Regions from separate parts of the Halobacillus sp. B29 genome, predicted to be linked through region 2. Evidence: predicted binding sites of a transcription regulator. Region 2 holds the regulator's gene; each other region holds the start of a gene.
The links. The regulator LexA, encoded in region 2, represses DNA repair genes until DNA is damaged. The targets are predictions, from matches to a motif close to CGAACATATGTTCG.
Positions count from the first base shown of each region.

Region 1: uvrB (excinuclease ABC subunit UvrB) is a predicted target of LexA. The motif match lies at 3,700-3,713, and genes of this name have one in related genera.
Region 3: ACTWP7_RS18910 (YolD-like family protein) is a predicted target of LexA. The motif match lies at 1,742-1,755, and genes of this name have one in related genera.

Region 1 covers NZ_JBQQCM010000006.1:109,401-115,662, reverse strand. Annotated here, with positions in the region: gene uvrA (excinuclease ABC subunit UvrA) at 1-1,642, opposite strand, end outside; gene uvrB (excinuclease ABC subunit UvrB) at 1,649-3,631, opposite strand; gene ACTWP7_RS09550 (ATP-binding protein) at 3,788-6,262, opposite strand, start outside.
Region 2 covers NZ_JBQQCM010000003.1:132,993-139,254, forward strand. Annotated here, with positions in the region: gene ACTWP7_RS04960 (YneF family protein) at 117-335, opposite strand; gene tkt (transketolase) at 799-2,808, opposite strand; gene ACTWP7_RS04970 (DUF896 domain-containing protein) at 2,988-3,221, opposite strand; gene ACTWP7_RS04975 (YneB family resolvase-like protein) at 3,317-3,982, opposite strand; gene lexA (transcriptional repressor LexA) at 4,306-4,929, shown strand; gene ACTWP7_RS04985 (hypothetical protein) at 5,164-5,307, shown strand; partial or broken gene ACTWP7_RS04990 (IS3 family transposase) at 5,407-6,262, opposite strand, start outside.
Region 3 covers NZ_JBQQCM010000019.1:37,985-44,246, forward strand. Annotated here, with positions in the region: gene ACTWP7_RS18895 (hypothetical protein) at 1-789, shown strand, start outside; gene ACTWP7_RS18900 (hypothetical protein) at 1,017-1,322, shown strand; gene ACTWP7_RS18905 (hypothetical protein) at 1,460-1,636, opposite strand; gene ACTWP7_RS18910 (YolD-like family protein) at 1,990-2,331, shown strand; gene ACTWP7_RS18915 (DUF6731 family protein) at 2,883-3,944, shown strand; gene ACTWP7_RS18920 (hypothetical protein) at 3,941-4,657, shown strand; gene ACTWP7_RS18925 (N-acetylmuramoyl-L-alanine amidase) at 5,662-6,262, shown strand, end outside.

The DNA of each region.
Region 1 (6,262 bases), on a different contig from region 2:
CATCGTGCTCCACTACAATCAGGGTGTTATCCAGATCCCTCATACGCTTCAGCGTATTGATTAACCGATCGTTATCACGCTGGTGAAGACCGATAGAAGGCTCATCCAGTACATAAAGCACGCCGGTTAGAGCGGATCCAATCTGCGTTGCCAGTCTGATACGCTGAGCTTCGCCTCCTGATAGTGTTCCGGCAGAACGGGACAATGTTAAATAATCCAGTCCGACGTTCGCGAGGAAACTGAGTCTTTCAGAGATTTCTTTTAAGATCATACGGGCAATGGTTTCTTCTTTTTCAGTCAATTCAAGTCCATCAAAGAATTCCTTTGCTTCGGTTACGGAATAATCAGTGGTTTGACCAATATGTTTTCCGTTGATTAATACAGCTAGGGCCTCTTCATTCAAGCGGTTGCCTTTACACTTAGGACAGGGTTTTTGAGCCATATATTTTTCCATTTGCTCACGGATAAAATCAGAACTCGTTTCACGATATCGACGAGAAATATTGGGAATAACTCCTTCAAAGAAAATCTCATTTTCACGCACTTTTCCGAAATCATTTTCATAACGGAAGTAAACTTTTTCATCGCCGCTTCCATATAAAATTCGTTCCATATGTTCCTTCGGTAAATCCTGAATAGCTACATCCATATTTATGCCATAATGATCTGCTACACTTTTCAGGAGTTGAGGGTAATACTGGGAGCTGGTTGGCTCCCACGCCGCAATAGCATGTTCTTTCAGGGAACGAGACCAGTCGGGTATGACCAGGTCAATATCTACTTCTAACTGTGTACCGAGGCCATCACACCGATTACAGGCCCCGTAAGGACTGTTAAAAGAGAACATCCTCGGCTCCAATTCACTTACAGAAAAACCGCAGATTGGACAGGCATGATGTTCAGAGAAAGACAATTCTTCCTCTCCAATAACATCCACCAGGGTATGCCCCCCGCCTAGTTTTAAGGCCGTTTCAATTGAATCGGATAGCCGGCCTTCAACTCCTTCTTTAACCACAATCCGGTCCACAACTACTTCAATTGAGTGTTTTTTATTTTTATTTAAGTTTATTTCCTCGGAAATCTCACGCATTTCTCCATCTACTCGCAGACGAACGTACCCTTCTTTCTGCAATTGTTCAAATACTTTGGCGTGCTCTCCTTTTCGCCCTGAGACCACCGGGGAGAGAATTTGCATTTTTGTTCTTTCTGGATACTCCATAATTTGATCAACCATCTGCTGTACGGTCTGCGAATTAATTTCAATTCCATGTTTTGGACAAGTAGGGCGGCCTACTCGTGCGAACAGCAGACGAAGATAATCATAAATTTCAGTTACCGTCCCCACTGTTGACCTGGGGTTACGACTGGTGGTTTTCTGATCAATCGAAATGGCTGGAGAAAGGCCTTCTATGGAGTCCACATCCGGTTTATCCATTTGTCCTAAGAATTGCCGTGCATAGGCACTTAGAGACTCGACATAACGTCGCTGCCCCTCCGCGTAGATGGTATCGAACGCTAAAGAAGACTTTCCGGAACCGGACAACCCTGTCATAACGACCAGTTTATTCTTAGGAATATCAATATCAATCCCTTTTAGATTGTGGGCCCGGGCTCCTTTAACACTAATATGCTTGCTAGCCATACTTCCTCATCCCTCCGCTTTTAATTCCAATAATATATCACGTAATTCAGCCGCTCTTTCGAAGTCTAAATCTCGAGCCGCCTGCTTCATTTCTGTTTCCATATTGTCAATCGTTTCCTGACGTTCTTTCTTCGTCATTTCAGAAGGGCGTTTCATACCGCTGTCGTAAGAACCTTCTTCTTCGGAAACGGCCGTTGCTTTAATAACATCGCGGACTTCTTTGTGGATTGTTTTCGGTGTAACCCCATGTTCTTCATTATAAGCAATTTGCTTTTCACGACGCCTGTATGTTTCATCAATTGCAAACTGCATCGACTTCGTAATTTTATCCGCGTACATAATGACACGTCCGTTTTCGTTACGTGCCGCTCTTCCAATCGTCTGAATCAGGGAACGATCCGACCTCAAGAACCCTTCTTTATCAGCATCGAGAATAGTAACTAAAGAAACCTCAGGGATGTCAAGCCCTTCTCTAAGCAGGTTAATACCGATGATTACATCGTATTTACCAACACGGAGATCGCGTATAACTTCTATTCTTTCCAGTGTTTTAATTTCAGAGTGCAAGTAAGCAACTTTGATACCAAGTTCTTTCAAATAATCCGTAAGGTCTTCAGACATTTTCTTCGTTAACGTTGTTACAAGAACCCGTTCGTTTCTTTCGGCACGCTTGTTAATTTCGCCTACAAGATCATCGATTTGTCCATGAATCGGGCGCACATCAATTTCAGGATCAAGCAGACCAGTCGGCCGGATGATCTGTTCAATAACTTTAGGCGTATGTTCTAATTCATATGGTCCTGGAGTAGCAGATACATATGTGATTTGATTAATATGATTTTCAAACTCCGGGAACTTCAGCGGCCGGTTATCGAGCGCTGAAGGTAATCGGAAACCGTGATCAACAAGTACCTGTTTACGTGCCTGGTCCCCATTGTACATACCCCGTACTTGAGGAAGTGTAACGTGTGACTCATCTGCCATAATCATGAAATCATCTGGAAAGTAATCCAGGAGTGTGTATGGAGTTGCGCCTGGCTCACGAAATGTCAGATGACGAGAGTAGTTTTCGATCCCTGAGCAAAAACCCATTTCATTCATCATTTCTAAATCATAGTTTGTCCGCTGCTCTAAGCGCTGAGCTTCAAGCAGTTTATTTTGCTCACGTAATTCTTTTACGCGCTCAATCATTTCCTGCTCTATATTTACAATTGCTTTTTTTAGTTTGGATTCTCGTGTTACGAAGTGAGAGGCTGGGAAGATCGCTACATGCTCACGGTCGCCCATAACTTCTCCAGTCAGAACATCAATTTCGCGAATCCGATCGATTTCATCACCGAAAAACTCGACACGTATAGCATGCTCTTCACGTGAAGCCGGTATAATTTCAACAGAATCCCCGCGTACGCGGAACGTTCCCCTCTGGAAGTCAATATCGTTGCGGGCATATTGGATGTCTACAAGGTTACGTAATAATTCGTCACGGTCCTTTTCCATTCCTGAACGGATTGATAGCACCTGGCTTCGATATTCGTCTGGAGAACCTAAACCGTAAATACACGATACACTGGCCACAATAATAACGTCGTTTCGTTCAAACAAAGCTGAAGTTGCCGAGTGTCTCAGTTTATCAATTTCATCATTGATACTCGCATCTTTTTCTATAAATGTGTCAGAAGAAGGCACATAGGCCTCCGGCTGATAATAATCATAATAACTGACAAAATATTCGACAGCGTTGTTTGGAAAGAACTCTTTAAACTCGCTGTAGAGCTGTCCGGCCAGCGTTTTATTATGGGCAATGATTAATGTAGGTTTATTAACTTCCTGAATCACGTTGGACATAGTGAACGTTTTCCCTGTCCCTGTCGCCCCTAAAAGAGTCTGGTGCTTTTCCCCGCGATTAATTCCATCTACAAGTTCCTGAATCGCTCGCGGCTGATCTCCTTGCGGGGAATATTGTGAAACCAATTCGAATTTATTCTCCATGACGAAAACCTCCGTTCTTAACTAGTCATCATTAGTTTACCACATTAGTTTATCATTCTAACATTAAACGAACAAACATTCGGTGCTAAGCAGGTCCAGACTCTTCTCGTAATAAAGAAACTCTTGAGAAATTTTCATTTCTCAAGAGTTTCTTGGTTATTCTTCCTTCGCAATCAGAATTTGACCAGTTTTACTTTCCTGTAAGAGGGTCTTCATAATAGTGGTTGAAAGTTTTCTTAATGGGTAAGGTTTGACCAGATACCCTTCCACTTCGATATCTGGAACTTCCGACGATTGACTGAGCGCACTTGAGATAAATATAGGAACGTCAGACAGGTGATTATAGGTCTTAATAGCTTGTATAATATCCCATCCAGAAGTTTGATCAGCTAAGGTTAAATCAATAATAAATACATCCGGCTTCATTTTATCCAATTCATTCAGAGCTGATCGTCCTTCATTGTAATGAGAAACTTTAATACCAGCGTCCCCTAATTCATCTTTTATTAGCTGGGATAAATTAATATCATCTTCCATAAGGATAACATGCGGGACTTTTTCAACCGGACCATCTTCATTTTTCAACGGTTCATGTAAGGGAAAGGTAATGGAAAATACGCTGCCTTCTCCCTGTTCTGAGAGTACAGATATACGTCCATTATGAATCTCTGCAATTTCCTTACTAATAGCAAGCCCAAGACCCGTACCGCCGATCTTACGCTGGCTTGAGTTATCCACTCTATGAAACTTAGTAAATAGCTTCGTAACTTCATGTTCCGGAATGCCCAGACCTTCATCCGCTACATGTACGTAAACGTTGGATTGATCGTTATTTATAGCTACTACCACTTCTCCTCCATCCGGGGAAAACTTAATGGCATTCCCTATGATGTTATTCATCAACTGTATAATCTTCTCACGATCTGCGTGGATCTTTGAAGTTAATGTCTGATCTGTGAGCACCAACAGGTGGTCTGTGTGAGTGATACGTAAGTTTTCTACCACTTCTTCTACCAGAGTTCCCAATTCTACTACTTCTTTATGGAAAGTAGACTTCCCCGACTCCATACGCTGCAGATCCAGAAAATCGTTAATAAGGTTTGTCAGCCGCTTTGCTTCACCGTGAATGGTATTTAAATATTTCTTTCTCCGGTTTTCCGGCAGATCACGGTGAATCATTAATTCCGTATATCCAAGGACACTCGCCAGTGGAGTTCGTAATTCATGACTCACTGTACTAACCAGGTTTGTTTTCATCTGGTTGACTTCAAATTCCGAAGTAATGTCACGGAATACAAATAAAATGCCTTCTTTTTCATGTTGATGATAAATAGGTTCCGCATAGACCTCAATTATGCGAAACTCCTCTTCAGCACCTATCTCTATTCTCACACTGCTCTTTGGATGATCATCAGTGAATACCATTCCTCTGCAAAAGGCTGCGAAGCTTTCCACATTTGTGATGTAGGAAGAAATTTGATTTAGCCAATCTTCAAACTCCACCTTTAACCAATTCTCTTGCTCCATGTATGGAAGGCCAAGGAATGTCAGCCAGTTTTGATTGTATTGCACGAGCTTTCCTGCTTCATCTACAAACAGAATTCCTTCATTTATATTATCTATGATATCCTGATTCAATTGACGGTTAATTTCTGATTGTTCATAAGAATCAATTCTTTCGATGTATAATGAAACTCGCTGCAAAATGGACGTAATTCCATTAATCTCTTCTTTTTCATAGGAAGTTCCTATCCTTGTAGCTACAAAGAACGCCTCCAGTTTATTTCTGGAATTAAATACAGGTACATAGAGATCATAACTTTTACTAGATTCATTAAAATAACCCTCTTCATAGATCGTCATTTTACGCTCCCGGATGTAAGGGACACGTTGAGCCCGTAAGCGCTGTACCGCATGAGCGAAAGAATTTATAATATCATCCTTCAAATCTTCCTCTCTTAAACCAATTTTCGCGTAACCACCAGAATCAAGCAGCATAAAGATTCCATGGTCGAATGGATATAAAATAGAGAGCTGGTAAATGACCTGATCCAGCAAAGACTGCTTGTCCATGGTGGTTGAAAGCGTCTGGTTCATAGAATTCAATTTCTCCACTGTACTTCTTGCCTTCTCTGTCTCACTTAAAGAATCCTTTAACCGCTCCTGGGCCTGTTTTATATCAGTGATATCTTTCTGAATAACAATAAATTGTTCGACTTTGCCAACCTCATTTATGTAAGGGACTACAGTGGTGTTTGTATAAAAAAAACCTCCACCTTTACGGTTACACCTCACCTCTCCTTTCCACACCTTTCCGTGTTCCACTCCTGGGAAGGCTTTCTTTACATCCGTATGATCGTAAGACTCCTCCGTTAAGCTTAAGAAATGACGCCCCTCCAACTCACTTACTGAATAATCCGATGCTTCCGCTAATTTACCGTTACAGGTTTGAATCCATCCATCTTCGTCCAATATAGCGACAATGGAGGACTCATTTAAAGCCAAGTCCTTGTTTCGTAAATCATTTACATAGGATTCAAGCATTTCCTGTTGGGCCATCAGTTCTTCATTTTGAGCAGAAAGATTGTCTTCCCTTTCTCCAATTTCCTTGGCCATATATTGAAAGGAGCG
Region 2 (6,262 bases):
TCCTATTGTACCAAACCATATTTCAAAAAACGATGAAACAAGTGTGAACTTCTTAGAATTAACGGGACCATAAGAAAAGCCTTCTTTCCCCAAACAGAAAGAAGGCTTTATTTTGATTATTTCATTTGGTTGTTCATGGAACGCATCATTTGATTGATTTTCTTCTGTGATGGCTTCTGCCCCATCTGCATCATCAATGTGCGAAGCATTTGTTCATTAATTGGCGGGTTTTTCTTCAAATAGTTCATCATATACTTTCTTGCGATGAAAAAGCCAAGAGCTACTCCTCCGATGAGAGTGAGTACAGCAATGACGATAACCCAAATAATACCCAAAGTCATGTCTTCGTCTTCCTCCTTCGTGTTATCTCCCATAACAGTATAGTAAATGGTTCACAGAAATACAATAGTCGTTTACGATAATAAACTTTCACCTGCCAATGGGAATACCCAGCCATAATGATCTACGTCCAGTTGACGCTAAAAATTGAGCGGGAAGACATCCTATCATGGCTTAAACACGACATTCTCTGCCTGCCACAGACTTTCACACTGAAAAAGACAACAATAATTCTTATTAATTATTATATCATATTGTGAGCTTTTATCGAAGAACGGAAGCTTAGCTATTAGGCAACTTTTTATCCTTTAACTCTCGTATTTTACTTCTTGGATCTATGAGAGGGTTATGGAGAGAAATTTTCTAAAAGATTATTCCATACGTATTCTGTCTACTACTCAGCGGCTGATATATAAAAACAAGCTGTCGGTGGAATACCAACAGCTTGTTTAAATGATCTTAGGAGTTCATTAAATTCTCAGCGTGTTTAACTACATTATCTACAGTGAAACCAAAGTTTTCGATAATAGTATCTCCTGGGGCTGAAGCTCCAAATCGGTCGATGCCGAGCACCGTACCGTCGAGACCTACGTAGCGTTCCCATCCAAATGATGCAGCCATCTCTACAGCTAAACGTTTACGAACATTGGAAGGAAGGATGCTCTCTTGATATTCTCTGCTTTGAGCATTAAAGCGATCGAAAGAAGGAATACTTACAACGCGAACGTCATAACCTTTTTTCTTCAGTTCATTTTGAGCTTTTGCAATTAACTGCACTTCAGATCCAGAAGCTAACAGAATAGCATCCGGCTCTTCCTTATCGGAATCACTTAAAATATACGCTCCATGTTTAACACCTTCATAAGCGTTTTCTGCCGTGCCTTTAAGAGTTGGCAGACCCTGGCGAGTTAATACTAATGCGTTTGGAGTAGTATTAGATTCCAGAGCCAACTGCCATGCCGCACTGGTTTCATTTCCATCAGCAGGACGGATTACCGATAGATTTGGCATGGCACGAAGAGAAGGTAACTGCTCGATTGGCTCATGAGTCGGTCCATCTTCTCCAACGGCGACAGAATCGTGAGTAAAGACATAGTTTACCGGAAGATTCATTAGTGCAGATAGACGAAGAGCTGGTCTCAAGTAATCACTAAATACAAAGAATGTTCCGCCATAAACTTTAAGTCCGCCATGTAAGGCCATACCGTTTAAAGCTGCGGCCATTGCGAATTCTCTAACGCCAAACCAAATATTACGGCCGGCATAGTTATTACGAGAGAAGTCTTCTTCTTCTTTGACACTTGTTTTGTTTGAACCTGCCAAGTCTGAACTGCCTCCAAAGAAATATGGAACTTTAGCAGAAAGGGCATTAATAACATCACCTGAAGCAGCACGGGTTGCCGGGCTGTCTTCACCAGCTTGATATGTTGGAAGTTCGTGCTTCCATCCTTCAGGAAGTTCTCCTTTAATAGCCGCTTCAAGTTCAGCAGCCAGCTCAGGGTAGCTTTCTTTATACTGTTTCATAAGTTCATTCCAGGATTGTTCTTTCTCTTCTCCGTTTTGTTGAACTTTTTCGTTGAAATCCTGATATACTTCCTCTGGAACGTGAAATAGTTCTTCATGCTCCCACTCATAGTGAGCTTTCGCTGCAGTAACTTCTTCTTCTCCAAGTGGAGCCCCGTGAGAATCAGACTTCCCAGATTTATTGGGTGAACCATAGCCAATTACTGTTTTAACTTCGATCATCGTCGGTTGATCTGTATTTTGCTTGGCTTCTTGAATCGCCTTTGCAATTTCTTCGGTATCTGTTCCGTCCTCAACACGAATCACTTGCCAGCCATAAGCTTCATAGCGTTTTTCAACGCTTTCACTAAAGGAACGATCTAAATCTCCATCCAGGGAGATGTCATTAGAGTCATACAACACGACTAATTTGCCAAGGCCTAGATGACCTGCTAAAGAAGCAGTTTCTTGAGAAACACCTTCCATTAGATCTCCATCACCGCAAATAGCAAAAGTGTAGTGATCTACTACATTATAGTTATCTCGATTGTATTTAGCGCCTAAATGCGCTTCAGCCATTGCCATACCGGTAGCCATGGATAAACCTTGACCAAGTGGGCCAGTAGTTGCTTCCACACCATCCGTGTGTCCGTACTCAGGATGTCCTGGAGTTTTAGAATCCCACTGACGGAAAGATTTAAGATCGTCGATCGTCACATTGTATCCTGATAAATGCAGGAGACTATATAAAAGCATAGATCCGTGTCCCGCTGATAGTACAAAGCGGTCGCGGTTAAACCAGTCAGAGTTCTTAGGATTGTGATCCATAAATTTTGTCCAAAGGGTGTACGCCATAGGAGCTGCCCCCATTGGCATTCCCGGATGACCGGAACTTGCTTTTTCAACGGCATCGATAGTGAGTGTTCGGATTGTGTTTATTGAAGTTTGTTCAAGGCTGTTTGCCATAATCGCCATTCCCCTTTCTCTTTCGAAAATATGTACAAGTATTATCCTATAATGAATTGAGGTTTGAAACAAGCACGGGGGCAATATTTCAAGAAAAACCCAACCCTTACGATTAATTTTCCCAGAAAAGGGTTTCTTAAACAAAATAAATCCGTACATAAGCTGTACGGATTTATAAATCAGTTTTTCTTTTCATTTTCCTGCATTTCTCTTAATTTTTTAGGTGTAACATCTTTTCCTTCAGGGTCAATAACAGTAACACCCTTTAACTGGTTCTTAAAAGATTTACGAACATTTTTCAGGTATTCCTGTCTTAACTCCTGTTGTTCTTCTTTTTCCTTGACAGTTAATTCTTCTTGCTTAGATTTATTAGCCAGTTCATTTATACGATCAATCTTTTCTTTAGATAACATAGATCATACCCCTTTGTATTTATATTGTGATTAACAGGATCGATTCATGTATGAACAAGAAAAAGACAAGAGGCCACGCGACCCTTGTCATTTATTCAATCGTAACCTTTGTCTTCTTTTTTTTCAAGTAATACGTGCTCCTGATATCTTCGATGGACGGTTGCTTTTGATACATCATATCCAAGTCCACGAAGAGTAGCGGCTATATCTTTGAATGACAGTTTGTTCTGGCGTAAACGAACAACCTCGTGTATGGGAAATTCAATCCTCTCACGTCCAGGAGCCAAGTGCTGATTTGATAGATTAACTGCAGGATTATAACCTTCCTCAACCGCCTTCCTCATTCCTCTGCGGATCTTCATGTTATGTATTTTCCGCTGATACTCTTCTACGATGCCCACTATTTGAAGAACCATAGAGTCGGATTCGGCTATTTCCAACTCACCTTCATGGGAAAGTGAATAGATTTGAACGTCTAACTTATTTAATTGATGAAATAATGCAATTTTGGTGTTTCCTCTTCCAAGCCGAGTTTCATCTTGTATTAATAAGGCGTCCGCTTCCCTACTAGAAAAATATTCAAGCAAGCGGAAAATTCCCTCCCGTTCAATTTCATATCCGCTTGCTTGTTCCTCTATACAATCCACAACTTCCATACTATGGTGTGCGGCCATCTGTTTTAATTCATTTCTTTGTCTGTTCAAAGAAGAAACTTGCGCTTCTTTTTCTGTACTTACGCGACAATATAGGATAACTCTCATGATGTTCGGCCCTTTCTATTAAGTGTTCTCATTAAGCATATAATAGATTATCCAATGGAGACCATTGAAAAGTAAAGAAAGGCTAAACTTGCGATAAACAGCACCAGGTACGTAATATCAAGCTTTGACAGTTTGTTGAACATGATTAGACCCTCCAATTTTAGGAACGAACGTTCTTGAGAACTAATGTTCGCTTTTTCTAATTCTAATTATATACGAACAATCGTTCTTGTCAACCGGATTTTTCGAACGCTTGTTTGTATTATTTAAGTAAGCATGGTACAATGTGGTTACTATAAATCCTATGTACGAGGTGTAAATCTATGAGTAAACTTTCAAAGAGACAACAAGAAATATTAGATTTTATTAAAGAGCAAGTAATTATGAAAGGTTATCCGCCTTCAGTCCGTGAGATCGGTCAATCCGTTGGCCTGGCATCCAGTTCAACGGTTCACGGACACCTATCGCGTTTAGAAAAAAAGGGGTACATTCGTAGAGACCCTACTAAACCAAGAGCTATTGAAGTAATAGAGTTAGAGGAAGATCACAGTATCCCAAGAAGTGAAGCCTCCTATGCACCTGTCATTGGTAAAGTTACGGCTGGTTCTCCGATTACCGCAGTCGAGAATATCGAAGAGTACGTGCCTCTTCCGGACTCTTTAGCCGGTACGGACGATAACACGTTTGTACTTGTGGTACAGGGTGAAAGTATGATTGAGGCTGGTATTCTGGATGGTGACATGGTAATTGTAAGACAACAGCAGACTGCTCAAAACGGCGACATTGTAGTAGCCATGACTGAGGATGAGGAAGCTACCGTTAAGCGTTTTTTCAAAGAAAGAAACCATATCCGCCTGCAGCCGGAAAATGCTACGATGGAACCTATTCTTTTAAATGACGTATCTATTCTAGGACGGGTAGTAGGTTTGTATCGTACTGTTCATTAATTAAATATTAAGGGCAGCTCTTAAGAGCTGCCCTTTTTTATGTGTTTACCCATTAAATACTACTAAAAAGTTCTATTTAAAATAATTTCTATTCCGTTCTTCCTTCCCATAAGGTGGACTTTCCTTGAAAAGAGCTGGTTTACCAAATGTTTGATACAGGGTACTTAAGTTCAAACGGATTATCGTAAGGAAGGTCATTCTTGAGCTTGAACTATAAGTAAGGAGTTGATTAACATGGGATTAAAGTCAAAGCTCTCAAAAATCCTTAGAATCTGGAACGACGTGGATGCTGTTCGTAATAACCGACTTGGCCAGCGAGTCGGCAGGAGAGCTGCAGGTAAAATCAGTGGAAAACTCATACGTAAAATATTTAAATAGAGGCTATTTTTGCTGTAAACAAGCAATAATAGCCCTTATGTTCACTGGAGTGACACAGTTAAATAAGACTCCCTCAGACACACTGGCTGTTAATTTGAATCAACGTGAGTTTAGCTTTTGAAAAGGCGACAATCATTGTAGTAATACATTTGCGTATGCGCGCATACGGTATGTTGATTTATTTTCCTCACTCTAGAAGACTGGATTATTCTGATATTAACGTGGAGTAGAATGATTCGATGATGGCATTATTAAAGCAGCTCCCTCATCGGGACATGCTTTGATAGTGCCTCTTTATTTGCCTCTTATTGAGACTGATAGGACATACGTGTACTGTAAACCTTGGTCCTATGAAAGGATCACCTCATATATGTCAACATGTCCTTCACATACCTTTCCTTAACGTATTTAATTCGAAGGATGTATCTTGTCTATCAAGGATAGAGTAAGAGAGGATTTCATTATGATATAAGTCCTTAATCGTTGTAAAATACTCGACATAAACATTACGCCAGAGTATGGTCTTCTACACTTAGTTTTCTCCTCACAAAACTCAATGATATCCTTCTCCAGAACTGATGGTCCCCACACCTTTCTCCGTAAGCGATCATAGGGGCATTCTTTAGCTCTACCAGAGCATTAAAAATATCTTTAGGGTACTTGCGCTTAAATGCTTCTACAGTTTGGAGAATACTTTTGGATCCACTTCCTTGCGATTCACCGGTACTATTCCAGCTTTTCATCTTTGCTTACAAAATAAGCTATCTTATTTTCTTAAGCTGAGGCATTTCTTCCCCCATTTTCCGGTCATTTCAAGTGAAGATATTGTTCATCTATAGGTTAAGAGAACCTGTGGGTTTCCGCGTTCTTAAATCTTTTCCTACTCGATTTAATTTGGCACTAATTCTTAATCCCAAACATGCCCATAAACTCTTGATTCGTGTGATTCTCTTCT
Region 3 (6,262 bases), on a different contig from region 2:
ACTTATGTTCTGAAAAATTTATATGAAATAAAGGAAAAAGGACTACCATTATCTAGAAAAACAATTAGAGAACATACAAGTGGACTTGAGGATGCTTGTTATAATCGATATGGAAGTTTAAAGGTGGCAATTGAAGCTGCTGGGTACAACTATGAAGATGAACTAGAAGTAGCGGAGCAAATATGGCTTGTCAAACAAAGAGAAGTTCAAATGAAATGGACGATAGAAAGTGTGTTAGCAGAAATACAACAGCTGTATGAACAAGAAATTCCTTTGTACAAATCACATATACAAAGTTATAATCAGTCTTTATATGATGGTGCTATCAATCGAATCGGTTCATGGAGTAAAGCCATAGAAAAGGCTGGTTTAGACTATGATAAAGTACGAGAGGATTCAAGAGATGCTTCATATTGTGGTTATCTTTTTGAAGATTTGTTAGATGAACTGTTAATTGAAACTGGAATATCATATTCGAAATACGATCACGAAAAATACAATCCTGATTACACTTTGAGGAATGGTGTATGGATGGATGCCAAGTTGAGCCAGTGGACTGTCTACGCTTCTAATACCATTGATAGATACAAATACCATTGCAGATACCTAATTATTATTTATATGAGAGGACGAAGAGGAGAAATCTCAGATCAAATCATAAAATCTAATGTAAGATTAATTAGTGTACATAAATATATTAAACAATTGTCCCAGCATCGACAGCAATACTATCTCACTGAAATTAATAAAATAGAGAGCCACCTGGAAAAAATAGAAGATTGGATATAACCAATTAACTTGATAGCCATAAAATACGTTATACGTAAGTATTAAGGTTGTGTCTATTACTTTTTTATTTCTAAGAAATTTATGAAATTCTATGTAAACCAAAGCATTTTAAAGTTTTGTCAATAACTGCTTTAGGACCTTATTGTATTAATTGTACGATTTTGCTCTTTTACGTTTTTAGGTGGTAAGGTATATGATTACCTCATAATCAAATTTGAGGTGATTTAATGAAAAAAGAACCGACATATCAAGAATGGGCATTTAAACTGATTCCATCCAGTTACGGAGAGTTAAAAGGCAACAAGAGATACTATCGTGTGTTTTTTGGGACAGTACATTGGCATACAGCTGATCCAGAGAACATTCATAAGGCATGTACAGTATTCGTTCAGTATGGTAATAATCCAGACTTTGAGCAGGCAAGGAAAAAAGGGGAAATAAGAGAGAATTATCCTTGTCATATTCTTGATGAAGATTTGGATGTGGTTATAGATGGAATTAAGGTATTAAGAAAAAAATTTGAAAATAATTAAGCAGTTTAATCGGCAAACCGAACGTAGTATAAGAAGAATGTATAACTGCAACCTCCGTTACTGTCCTAAATTTAGGATTTATAGGATTTCCGGAATATAGAAAGAACAAGCCCTGGCCAAGAGCCTGGGCTTGTTCTTTAATGTTTAATAGGAGTCTCATATACGCTTAAGTTCGATTCTAACTCTCTTATTTTAAGCTCTTGCTTCTTTAAATAAGAAAAGATGTCGACTAGAACGTTGTCCATCCCTTCAGATACTTCCTCTTTTGCTAATTCTTCCTGCCACTCCAAAAGTTTAGAAATCACGCTTTCCAATCGTAAAACCTCCCCGATTTTGTATCAATTCCATAATTCGACATATATCTTTAAAACCCTTCACAAAATTTGTAAGTTTACTTTTCTTTACTTTGTGATATTATAAGAACAAATGTTCGTGTTAGGAGTGACCACAGTGGAGGGTATGTTGAATCGGTCAGAGTCCGATAAGAAAAAAGTTGAACTAATTTATATGTCGAAAAAGGGAAATTTTTCTCAGCGTGTTATCTGTGTTGTTTCTATTAAAAGAGACGTAGTTCTTGCATACTGTTATACGAAGAAGACAGTTCGATCGTTTAGAAAGGAAAATATCCTGTCAGTTCATCCTTATAAAGAAAGGAATAGTGTCATCAATGGATAATCGAAATCGGGATCGAGGTACAATTAAGTGGACATCTCTAATGTTGCCTGAGCATGTTGAGATGGTGAAGCAGGTGTGGAAAGAGGATGAACGCATTGAAAAACCTATTTTGGATGAACAGCAAATGGAGGAAATGGGGTTTAAACTTCAGCGGGCAGTAAGTGACGGTCTACCAATACAAATCAGATATCATAATGGTTTTAATTATAGTGAAGAAAAGGTCAAGGTATTGCAGATTGACCTCAACGTACGAAAAGTGAAATGTATAACCGTTAGGGAGAAATTACATACCTCCATTAATATTGACCAAATCATGGACGTAACGATTATATGAGCTTCTTAAGGAAGAGCCAATAATTGTTCATAATAATGTAGAAGCTCGACATGAAAATAGATATGGGGAAGAATTTTATTACCATTGCCCCATATTAACCCTAGGGGATATTGAGGTGATACTTACGACTGGATATTGACTGGATTTTCTTTTTTAATACAGATATCTTATTTAATCGTTTTTACACCTTATCTTTTATTCTTCAGTTAATTCAGGGAATGGGCGGCATTATCTACATTGCTTCAAATACATTACTAAATTCGTAACGTCATTCTCTTTTATATGCAGCAATTGGTAAGTTAATCTTCCAGTCGTTCAATTCTGCTTTATAGAACACCGCATAACCACACATATCTAAAAATACCTCCACTAACTCTTCATCCATGTTGCCTTGATGTTTTTGTATTATTTCAGCCCATTCTTTTAATTTCTTTATCACATCCTACACATTTACTTTAACCTTATTTCTACAAAAATTGCTAATTCCACCATAAATAGGAGGTTTATAGAATCATAGTGTCGAATTGTAACGGTTGAAAGGGTGTGACTTAATGTCTAGAACAGTTAAATTTTACCAAGTAGCAATATATGAGAATGAAGAAAAAACAAATATACCTGTGGGTAAATTTTTAGATTTGGCTGGGTTAGCTGACTGGGTTGACAGGCTAAGGAGAATAGATGGTTACCCCACCGCAATAAAAAAGATTGACTTACATTCAAAGAATCCAAATTATAGGATATTACCATTTGTGAAATATCGACAAGATTATAAGCCGTATCTTGGGGACATACAGTCGCCACAAGAGTTAGATGAAGTTAAAAAAGACATAATTGAGATGGTAACAATAGTTCATGACGAAAACACCGATGTGTTTGCTATCGAAGGCAGTATGCATGGAGTGAAACAGAGCGGTATAGAAAAATATCTAAACACATTTCTTCCAAAAGATGAAAATGGTTACCCGGAATTCCAAATTGTATTGAGCCCTATCATGTCCTATAAGGGAATGGAAGATCTTAAAAGCTCTTCCCAGATTAGATCTATTGAGTTAACTTTGTCTCTTAGTGAATATCACATGGGTCATTTTGAAGATTCAATGAATGAAGACGAAAAACCAGCAAACAAAGTGCTTTCTTCTTTAAGGAAGATTGGCTCTGCCAAGGAAGAGCTGGAGGCAAATAAAGTTAGAATGGTTTTCGGCGTTGATAATGGTAAACATAATACTATGAGGCTAGATGCAGCCCTTGCAATGTTAGAGATGCTTCAAATGAATATGAATTCGGTGGATACATTGAAAGTTCGCTATCGAGATTCTGAAACGGGAGAATTGGACAACGCAGATTTAAAAAATAACGGTGGGCCATTGAAAGACAAAATTTTTGAAAACAATCCTGCTTCTTATCCTGGATGGCAATTAGTAGGTGCAGAAATAATAAACACTATACACTCTAACCTTGGAACTTTAAATAAAGCATATACCAGTTTTACTAAAGATAAAGTAAGGTATAGTGTGGCCGACAATAGGCGATTTCTTGATACTCGTTTAATCGTAAAAGTTGAAGATAAGTATAAGGTAATTGAAGATGAACCGGGAGGGAGCAGTGATGAGTGAATCAAAGTACTAGCAAACAGACAAATTTCGGTGATAAAGTTAAAAATGGTCTTTTGGTAGCATCTGACTCTTTATTTGAACTAATTTTACCAAAAGTATTTTTGGGGCTAATCGTTGTTTCGTTTTTTTATTTTTTAATTATCAATATTCCGTTTTTTGATGTAGAAAGTATGGCTAAGTTATCAGAGTTTGAAGAAGAGTTAAGCTCAATACTTTTTAATGAAAACAAGTCTTCATTACTAATTAATATATCAGTGGTGTTAATCGGGTTCTTTATTACGGTGATGTCTGTACTAGGTACAAATTATTCTAAAGCAGTGTCTAAATTGGTGGAAGATAATGTTTCTGATAGGTTTATAAGTTATTCTGCCTGGGCTTTAACTTACGCATTTACCTTTTTAATATTATCAATACTAAATACTGACTTTAGTGAAGAAGGAGTTACTTTAATATATTCCTTCTTATTTTGTGCTCTACTTGCTAACGCTATAAGGTTTACTTTGATAGTAATAGAAATATTTCGTAAAAACATTTCAGGCTCATGTGATGAAGTTAGAGAGCAAGATCAAAAAGAAAAGGAATTGATAGGACTGCTCCGTGAAATCAAAGAACATTTGGAATACCAGGGTGAAGATGAAGAAAAATACAAAGAAGAATTAAGAAGAAAGATTACAGAACAAGAGAAAAAAGAAGGTATGGATAATAATGAGTAATCTAACTAAATTAACTTGTGCTTTATTTGCCCTGACATCAAGTGCAAGAAACTTTGACATCTGTTAATTACAGATGTCTTTTTTATGGAGATGATTACATGGATATTCAGAAGATTTCTAGGCTTGCTCGCAAAAACAGGCTTGTTAAATTCTATCAAAGAAAACCAATGAGCTCTTAGTGCGAGCTTCCTGAACTAGGGCGTTACTTTGACCTTATTAAACACTTCAGAATTTGATGGCAACTTTCCAGAAAATAATGTTTTTTCAGGGCTAAACATTCAAAGAAATAACTTTTACACTAATAAAAAGGTGAATGATGATTTACTTCTTTAGCTTGAAGGAGAAGCCATGAATTTCCTTCACATATGGAATCATATCTAGTCATCCCCCTATCTTCTAAGGACTTTATCAAATGACATACTTTTTGACATACTTTTCTACAGCCTTGTTTATCTTCTTTTATTATTGAAGTTGGTTACGGACCTTGTAAACATTGTTTTTATCCATCTGGTTAGATGTTATTTTCTTTTATTGAATTAGATGAATCCATGGGCGGCATGATGTAAGGTTTAGCTGCCCTCAAACTTTCTCATGAGTTCAAATAATTTCAGAAAGCGTTATCATTTTGAAAATTATCTTTGTGAGGGGTATCAGAATTTATAAAGCTATAAAAGGTAGTGACTCTTTGGTGTCTCGAGTTTGCTTTTCTGTGGCAATATTCATCCGAAGAAATACATTTTGAGCACTATGATATGAATGAATGTTTCAGAAAGAATAAATTAGATGATATAATAATTAACTTCTTGCTTTTCTTATTTTTCTAAGCAAGGATAGAGCCCCACCTTTCGCCAAAGGTGGGGATTTTTTAGGTTAGTATTATATAAGAAAGTATATATTTCTTCTAAAATGGGTGAAAGATAGAGTAAACGTCCACACCTTTTCTTTTCCGGTGCATTTAATATAAGAGGTTATAAAATAACCAAATTTAAATAGGAGTGTTAATATTGGCTAGATTAATAGCATTAGACGATGGTCATGGTTTGGAAACTCCAGGTAAGCGTACACCTTATATACCGGAAATTGGTAGGTCAATCCACGAGAATGAATTTAACCGAGCAGTCGTACACTATTTGAAAATAGAACTCGAAAGATGTGGTTTTGATACGTTATTAGTAGCTCCTACAGATGCAGACACACCTCTTAAACAAAGGACAGATTTAGCAAATAGTAGAAACGCTGATGCTTATGTTTCTGTACATTACAATGCTTTTGATGGAACATTTAGTGGTGATAATCCGAGTGGTATAGAAATTTATGTCTATAATGGAGACCTAAATAGAGAATCTGGAAAACTTGCTAATGCAGTAGCAAAATACCTGAGACAAGGCACTACTCAAGCATTTCGTGGCATTAAAGAAGAAAACTTTCATGTACTAAGAGAAACTAATATGATTTCAATTTTGACAGAGAATGGATTCATGGATAACAAAAGAGAAGCACTGCTCATGATCGATAGAGATTTTCAAATGGAAGTAGCTGTTGAGCACGCCAAAGGGATATGTGAATACTTTAACGTAGCGTACGTTCCTCCGGTAGTTCCAGGAG